DNA from 3 places in the Diaphorobacter sp. MNS-0 genome. Region 1 is predicted to be linked to each of the others. Evidence: predicted binding sites of a transcription regulator. Region 1 holds the regulator's gene; each other region holds the start of a gene.
What was found. The regulator FNR, encoded in region 1, switches genes on or off when oxygen is low (the NO sensors DNR and NnrR bind a similar motif). The targets are predictions, from matches to a motif close to TTGATNNNNATCAA.

Region 1 (2,265 bases):
CAGGCGATTGAAACCCAGCTCCGCCAACAATCCCAGCCGCGCTTCATCCACGGTCCGGGGGTCCACTTCTATGGAGTACTCCCCCCCAGGAACAAGGACGAAACTGCGCCTCAGCATGCCCATCAGTTCGCGCAAACCGTCATCCGTCAGAAAAGTAGGCGTGCCGCCGCCGAAATGCAGCTGGCTCACATGCTGACCCACACCGCAGTGCGCCGTATGCAGGTCGATTTCACGGCTGAGGTAACGCAAGTAGACCTCTGCCCGCTCTGGATGCCGGGTAATGATTTTGTTACACGCGCAGTAATAGCACAGCGATTCACAAAACGGGATGTGGACATAAAGCGACAAAGGCATCGCCTTGGCTACCGACCCCACGCGACGCTGCTGCAGCGCAAGGATGTATTCCCGCTCGCCAAAAGCCTCGACAAAACGATCAGCAGTCGGATAAGAGGTGTAGCGCGGCCCTGGGACGTCAAAGCGACGCAGGAGCTCTGTTGTAACAACGGTCATGACGGGATTCCTTGCACTTTCATATCACTGTGCCGTAGAGTCCCCCATGAGTCCTTGACGTTGATCAAGCGCCCATAAGGTCCTTGTGGCGACAATTTGACTTCGGCTCAAAGTCGTCCAACGGCCTACGGCATTCCATGTCTCCCAGCCGTTCAGAGGTAAGCTCAAGCCATGAACAGGGTTCCCATGCATACGAATCTCCAGACCATCAAAGTTGCCTGCTCAAACTGCAATCTGCGTGAGCTGTGCATGCCCGTGGGTCTGGACGACCAGCAACTCAAGCGCATCGATGACATTGTTGCTGTACGACGCAAGATCAAGCGTGGCGGCACGCTTTTCCGGAACGGTGAACCCTTCACATCCCTTTTTGCTATCCGCACCGGATTCTTCAAGACCTGTGTCGCCACCGAAGACGGTCGCGACCAAGTGACAGGTTTTCAAATGGCGGGCGAGATCATCGGCCTGGATGGCATCGTGAGCGACCGTCACACTTGCGATGCGGTAGCGCTTGAAGACGCCGAAGTATGCGTCATGCCTTTCGATCGTATTGAAGAGTTGTCGCGCGAAGTAACGGCACTACAGCACCATGTGCACAAGATCATGAGCCGCGAGATTGTTCGCGAGCATGGGGTCATGCTGTTGCTGGGGAGTATGCGTGCCGAGGAACGCCTTGCCGCATTCCTGTTGAATCTCGTACAACGCTTGCATGCCCGGGGTTTCTCACAATCCGAATTGGTGCTGCGCATGACACGCGAAGAGATCGGCAGCTACCTGGGATTGAAACTGGAAACCGTCAGCCGCACGTTTTCGAAGTTCGTGGAAGAAGGTATTGTGGAAGTAAAACAGCGCCATGTGCGCATCGTCGATACCGATGCGCTGAAGCGAATTGTCAACAGCCAGCAAGCCTGCCATTAACAGGCTGCTGAAATACTCCCCAGCGTCCGAACCTGTTCAGCGGCTGTAGCCGCATTTTTCCGTATCCTGAAAATCAGCCCCTCAAAATCGCCTGCTTTCAGTCGCAAAGCACGGTTTTTTGCCCCTTTTGCCTTTACACCTGCCCCTGCAGACGGATTAGCCCCAGGCTGCGCAGTCGCGTGAGGTTGTAGCCCGCCATCGTCAGCACAAACAGCTGATCAACCTTCTTGATCCCGCGCACCACCACCTGACGCATGTGCCCCACCGTCTTGGCCCAGCCAAAGCCTTGTTCGATCAGCTTTCTCTTTTGCTGGGAGATGGCGTAGCCTTCGCTGTCTGCAATCGCGTCAGGAACTGCCGACTGGCGCCCTGATTTGTTCTGCGCCACATGGGGCAGCACGTTCATCTCTTGCAGCGCGTCGATGAACTCCCTGGCGTCGTAACCCTTGTCTGCGCCCAGCGTGATCGTGATGGGGTCATCGCCGGGCAGTGCCTGTCGCGCATCGTTGATCATGGCCTTGGCCGCTTCGCGCTCTGCATATCCGTCGGCCTGTGTGACCACGGCGCTGACCACCAGCCCGTGGCGGTTGTCGGTGAGTGTGTGGCCCATGAAGCGCAACTCACTGGCCGTCTTGCCCTTGCGGTACAGCCTTGCATCCGCGTCCGTTGTGGACTCGTGGGTGTCGTTGCTGCGCTTTTGGTCTTTGAAGTTCCCCGCGTCGGTATCGTCGTCGCCCTGGCGGTCTTTGCGCACAAAACTCTTGTGGCCCGCCCAGGCCTGGATCAGGGTGCCATCCACGCTGAAGTGCTCGCCCGAGAGGAGTTCCTGCTCCTGGGCTT
Region 2 (2,265 bases), 440 kb from region 1:
ACTGGGCGGGCCGCAGTCGACCCGTTCAGCCCGCCATGGTAGCCGCTGCGGGTGACAGTGCCGCGTGCGCCTGGGCGGTGATGTCCAGCGAGCGCAGGCGCAGCGCCGGGTCGTACACGTCGCTCACCAGCATGAATTCGTCGGCCTGCGTGGCGGCCACCAGCGCCTGCAGGCCCTCGCGCACGGTCTGCGGGCCACCGACCACGCCGACCGCGAGGAAGTCGGCCACGGCGGCGCGCTCCTGCGGCGCGAGGCTCTGCAGATAACCCTCTACGGGCGGCTGCAGCAGTCCGCGCTGGCCGGTGAGGATGCCCAGCACGCGCTGGTAGGTGCTGCTGGCGAGGTACTGCGCCTCGTCATCGGTGGGTGCGGCGATGACGGGTACGCCGATCACCACGTAGGGCTTGGCGCAGGCCGGCGAGGGGCGGAACAGCCGGCGGTAGATGTCGATGGCCGCGTGCAGCATGCGCGGCGCAAAGTGCGAGGCGAAGGCGTAGGGCAGGCCCATCTGCGCCGCCAGCTGCGCCGAGAACAGGCTGGAGCCCAGCAGCCAGAGGGGCACCTGCGTGCCGGCGCCCGGCACGGCGGTGATGCGCTGGCCCGGCTGCGCGGGCGCCAAGAGCTGCTGCAGCTCGGCCACGTCGCGGGGGAAGTCGGCCTCGGTCTCCACGCGGTCGCGGCGCAGGGCGCGCATGGTGGCGCCGTCGGTGCCGGGTGCGCGGCCCAACCCCAGGTCGATGCGGCCGGGGTAGAGCTCGGCCAGCGTGCCGAAGGCCTCGGCCACCACCAGCGGCGCGTGGTTGGGCAGCATGATGCCGCCCGAGCCCACGCGGATGGACCGCGTGGCCCCGGCCACGTGGCCGACCAGCACGGCCGTGGCGGAGCTGGCGATGCCCGGCATGTTGTGGTGCTCGGCCAGCCAGTAGCGCTTGAAGCCCAGCGCCTCCGCATGCTGCGCCGTCTGCACGGCGACCTGCAGTGCCTGGGCCACGGTGCCGCCCTCGCGCACGGCCACGAGATCAAGCATGGAAAGTAAAGGTAGGGAATGTGTGGTCATGGCACCGATTGTGGGCAGCGGGTGAAATCCGTGCTGCGCCGCGGGTATGGGGGTTGCAGTGGTCCCCGCATGGTGCATAGCGTTTTGCTATTGATATACTGAATTTGTTTTAAATCAACACACGAAACATATTGTCACTTTTGGCGTCCTGTGCGACGCTGCCAGGAAGTGATGCACGGGGCGTGCGGGGAGTGTCTATGGGGTTCTTCAGCCGTTTGTTTCAGCCGCGTGCCGACGGCCTGGCCGCGCCTGAGGACTGGACTTCGCTGCCTGCGAGCGAGGCCAGCGCGCTGGTGCTGTACGACGAAGAGGCTTCGCGGCTCCTGGCGGCGTTCGACATCGAGGCTGCCATCGTCATGCACGAGCGCTGGTTGCCCTGGCTGGCCCAAGCGCTGGCGGGCGCGCGCGACGAACAGCTGCGCCCCGAAACGGTGGTGGACGACACCTGTTCCGAGCTGGGCCGCTGGCTGCACGGCAGCGGGCGCGTGGCGCTGGGGCACTTTCCTGCTTTCGACATGCTGATGCGCCGCCACCAGTACTTTCACCACCAGGCGGCCGTGCTGCTGACGCATCTGGCGCAGGGCGATCAATTGCGGGCCGAGCAGGCGTTCAAGAGCTGCCAGCATGCGTCGCGCCAGGTGGTGCTGCTGCTCAAGGAGCTGCAGCGCGGGCTGGACCACGGGAAGCGTTCCCCCCAGCCGATGGCCGCAGGTGAACGCTGAAATGCGCTATTTATATAGGAGCTACTAGCGCTTGTCTGTAATGGTTTTCAATGCAATTTGTATTGAAAACCCAGTCTTGGCAAGCGCGCCGCGCTCCTGTTTTTGAAAGGCGCCGCTGCGGCCTGTCCGCTCAGTCGCGCGTCACACGCAGCACTTCTTCGCGGCTGGTGATGCCGGCGTGGATCAGCCGCTCGCCATCGTCGCGCATCAGCGTCATGCCGCCGGCCAGGGCCTGGGTGCGCACCTCGGCCTCCGGGGCCTGGTTGTGGATCTGTGCGCGGATGGCGTCGTCCACCACCAGCAGTTCGAACACGCCGGTGCGCCCCGCGTAGCCGGTATGGCCGCAGTGCTCGCAGCCTGCACCGTGGCACTCGCCGCAATATTTGCGCACCAGCCGTTGGGCCAGCACGCCCAGCAGCGAGGACGACAGCAGGAACGGCTCCACGCCCATGTCGGTCAGGCGCGTGATGGCGCTGGCCGCGTCGT
Region 3 (2,265 bases), 850 kb from region 1:
CTGCTGGGCAAGCTGCAGGAGCGCCATGGGCTGGCCCGGGAGGCAGCCGAGGAACAGCTCAAGGGCTGGGAACAGCGCAACCCCGACTTCCGCTACGACTGACGCAACGCGCCGCAGGGGCACGACTCGCGCGCCCTGCGGGATCCAATTTCCATCACATTCATCTGGAGGACATTCCATGAAAAACGCACGCAATCTGCTGGCCCTGGCGGCCGCTGCCCTGATGGCCACTTCGGGCATGGCCATGACCAAGGAGGAATACAACGCCGGCAAGGACCGCATCGGCGCTGACTACAAGGCCGCCAAGGCGCAGTGCGACACCCTGCAGGGCAACGCCAAGGACGTCTGCATGAAGGAGGCCAAGGGCCGCGAGAAGGTGGCCAAGGCCGAGTTGGAAGCCCAGTACAAGCCCAGCGACAAGGCCACCTACAACGTGAACGAGGCCCGTGCCGACGCTGACTATGAAGTGGCCAAGGAAAAATGCGACGACCAGAAGGGCGACGCCAAGGACATTTGCGTGAAGGACGCCAAGGCCGCCCATGTGGCCGCCAAGGAAAACGCCAAGGTGCAGCGCGCGCAGGCCAAGCCCGCCGACTCCACCGCCGAGAAGCGCGCCGATGTCGCAGAGGCCAAGAAGGACGCCGCAGAGGCCCAGCGCGAAGCCAACTACAAGGCTGCGAAGGAGCGCTGCGACACCATGAGCGGTGACGCCAAGGACAAGTGCGTGGCCGATGCCAAGCGCACCCACGGCCAATAAACCGGCAAACACGTGCAGCCCCGCCTCTGGCGGGGCTTTTTTTGTCCCCCACCAGCGGCACCGACATGACATGTGTCAATACCGCCGGTGGCGGTTTTTCTTAAGCTCGCGCCGCTTCACAACGCCGCACAGGAAGGAAAGACCGCCCATGGCCGCATTGCAATGGTCCGAGGAACTCGCACTGGATCTGCCGCAGATGGACCACACGCACCAGGAATTCGTGGCACTGCTGCAGGCCGTGGAGAGCGCCGATGACGCGGCGCTTATCGGTGCCTGGGAAGACCTGGTGGCGCACACCGACGCCCACTTCGCCCAGGAGGACCGCTGGATGCAGGCCACCCGCTTTGCCGCGGGCAACTGCCACAGCACGCAGCACCAGGTGGTGCTCAAGATCATGCGCGAGGGCACCGACCGCGCGCGCCAGGGCGAGCTGCATGTCCTGCGCGAGATGGCTGCAGAGCTGGCCGTATGGTTCCCCCAGCATACGGACGCCATGGACGCGTCCCTCGCCCAGCACCTGCGCCGCGTGGGCTTCGACCCCGCCACGGGCAGCGTGCAGAAGCCGGGCGCGCTGCCCGACGATCTGATCCACGGCTGCGGTGGGGCCTGCTCTTCGGGTGACGACACCCCCGCCCAGCCCGCCGCCGTGGCCTGAACGATCGGCCGGCTCAGCAGAACTGCAAAACTGGGGCGGTGCGGCGCCGCGCCGGGTGCGTGTGGCGCGTGGCGACAGGTTGTGCCGGAGTGGCGCGGCGTGGCGTCCCGCGCCCGCCACGGCCGCTGTCGCGTCGCCCTGCTAAGCTTGCTGCGTTTTCACGGCCAGCCGGAGCCCCCATGACGCCGCATGAACCACCCGAAAGCGCGCTTTATCGCACCCTGCTCGAATCCACGCGCGCCATTCCGTGGAAGATCGACTGGGCCACGGCGACCTTTGCCTACATCGGCCCGCAGATCGAGGACCTGCTGGGCTGGGCGCCCACCAGCTGGCGCACCGTGCAGGATTGGGCCGACCGCATGCACCCCGACGACCGGGACCGGGTGGTCAACTTCTGCATTTCGCAATCCCAGTCGGGCGTGGACCACGAGGCGGACTACCGCGCGCTCACCACAGGCGGGGATTACGTGTGGATCCGCGACGTGGTGCATGTGGTGCGCGACTTGCAGGGCAATGTGGTGTCGCTCGTGGGCTTCATGTTCGACATCACCGAGCGCAAGCAGAACGAACACCAGCTGCTGCAACTGCAGCAGGAGCTGCAGGAACTGTCATTCCGCGACGGGCTCACGGGCGTGAACAACCGCCGCAAGTTCGACGCGGTGTACGAGCGCGAATGGCAGGAGGCGCAGCGCACCGGAGAGCCGCTGTCGCTGCTGATGTTCGATGTGGATTTCTTCAAGAGCTACAACGACCAGTACGGCCACGTGGAGGGCGACGAGTGCCTGCGGCGCGTGGCCCGCGCGCTGCAGCAGGCCGCCCACCGCCCGCGCGACTGCCTGGCGCGCTACGGGGG

Region 2: the regulator FNR is predicted to act here: its motif matches at 1,162-1,175, upstream of K2L43_RS03545 (CZB domain-containing protein).
Region 3: the regulator FNR is predicted to act here: its motif matches at 823-836, upstream of K2L43_RS01485 (hemerythrin domain-containing protein).

Annotation. Positions count from the first base shown of each region.
Region 1 is NZ_CP080761.1:1,169,178-1,171,442, reverse strand. Features, by position in the region: gene hemN (oxygen-independent coproporphyrinogen III oxidase) at 1-510, opposite strand, end outside; gene fnr (fumarate/nitrate reduction transcriptional regulator Fnr) at 682-1,425, shown strand; gene K2L43_RS05590 (IS5 family transposase) at 1,559-2,265, opposite strand, start outside.
Region 2 is NZ_CP080761.1:731,675-733,939, forward strand. Features, by position in the region: gene K2L43_RS03540 (LLM class flavin-dependent oxidoreductase) at 26-1,057, opposite strand; gene K2L43_RS03545 (CZB domain-containing protein) at 1,255-1,779, shown strand; gene K2L43_RS03550 (GspE/PulE family protein) at 1,910-2,265, opposite strand, start outside.
Region 3 is NZ_CP080761.1:316,991-319,255, forward strand. Features, by position in the region: gene K2L43_RS01475 (CsbD family protein) at 1-102, shown strand, start outside; gene K2L43_RS01480 (hypothetical protein) at 179-757, shown strand; gene K2L43_RS01485 (hemerythrin domain-containing protein) at 906-1,412, shown strand; gene K2L43_RS01490 (sensor domain-containing diguanylate cyclase) at 1,592-2,265, shown strand, end outside.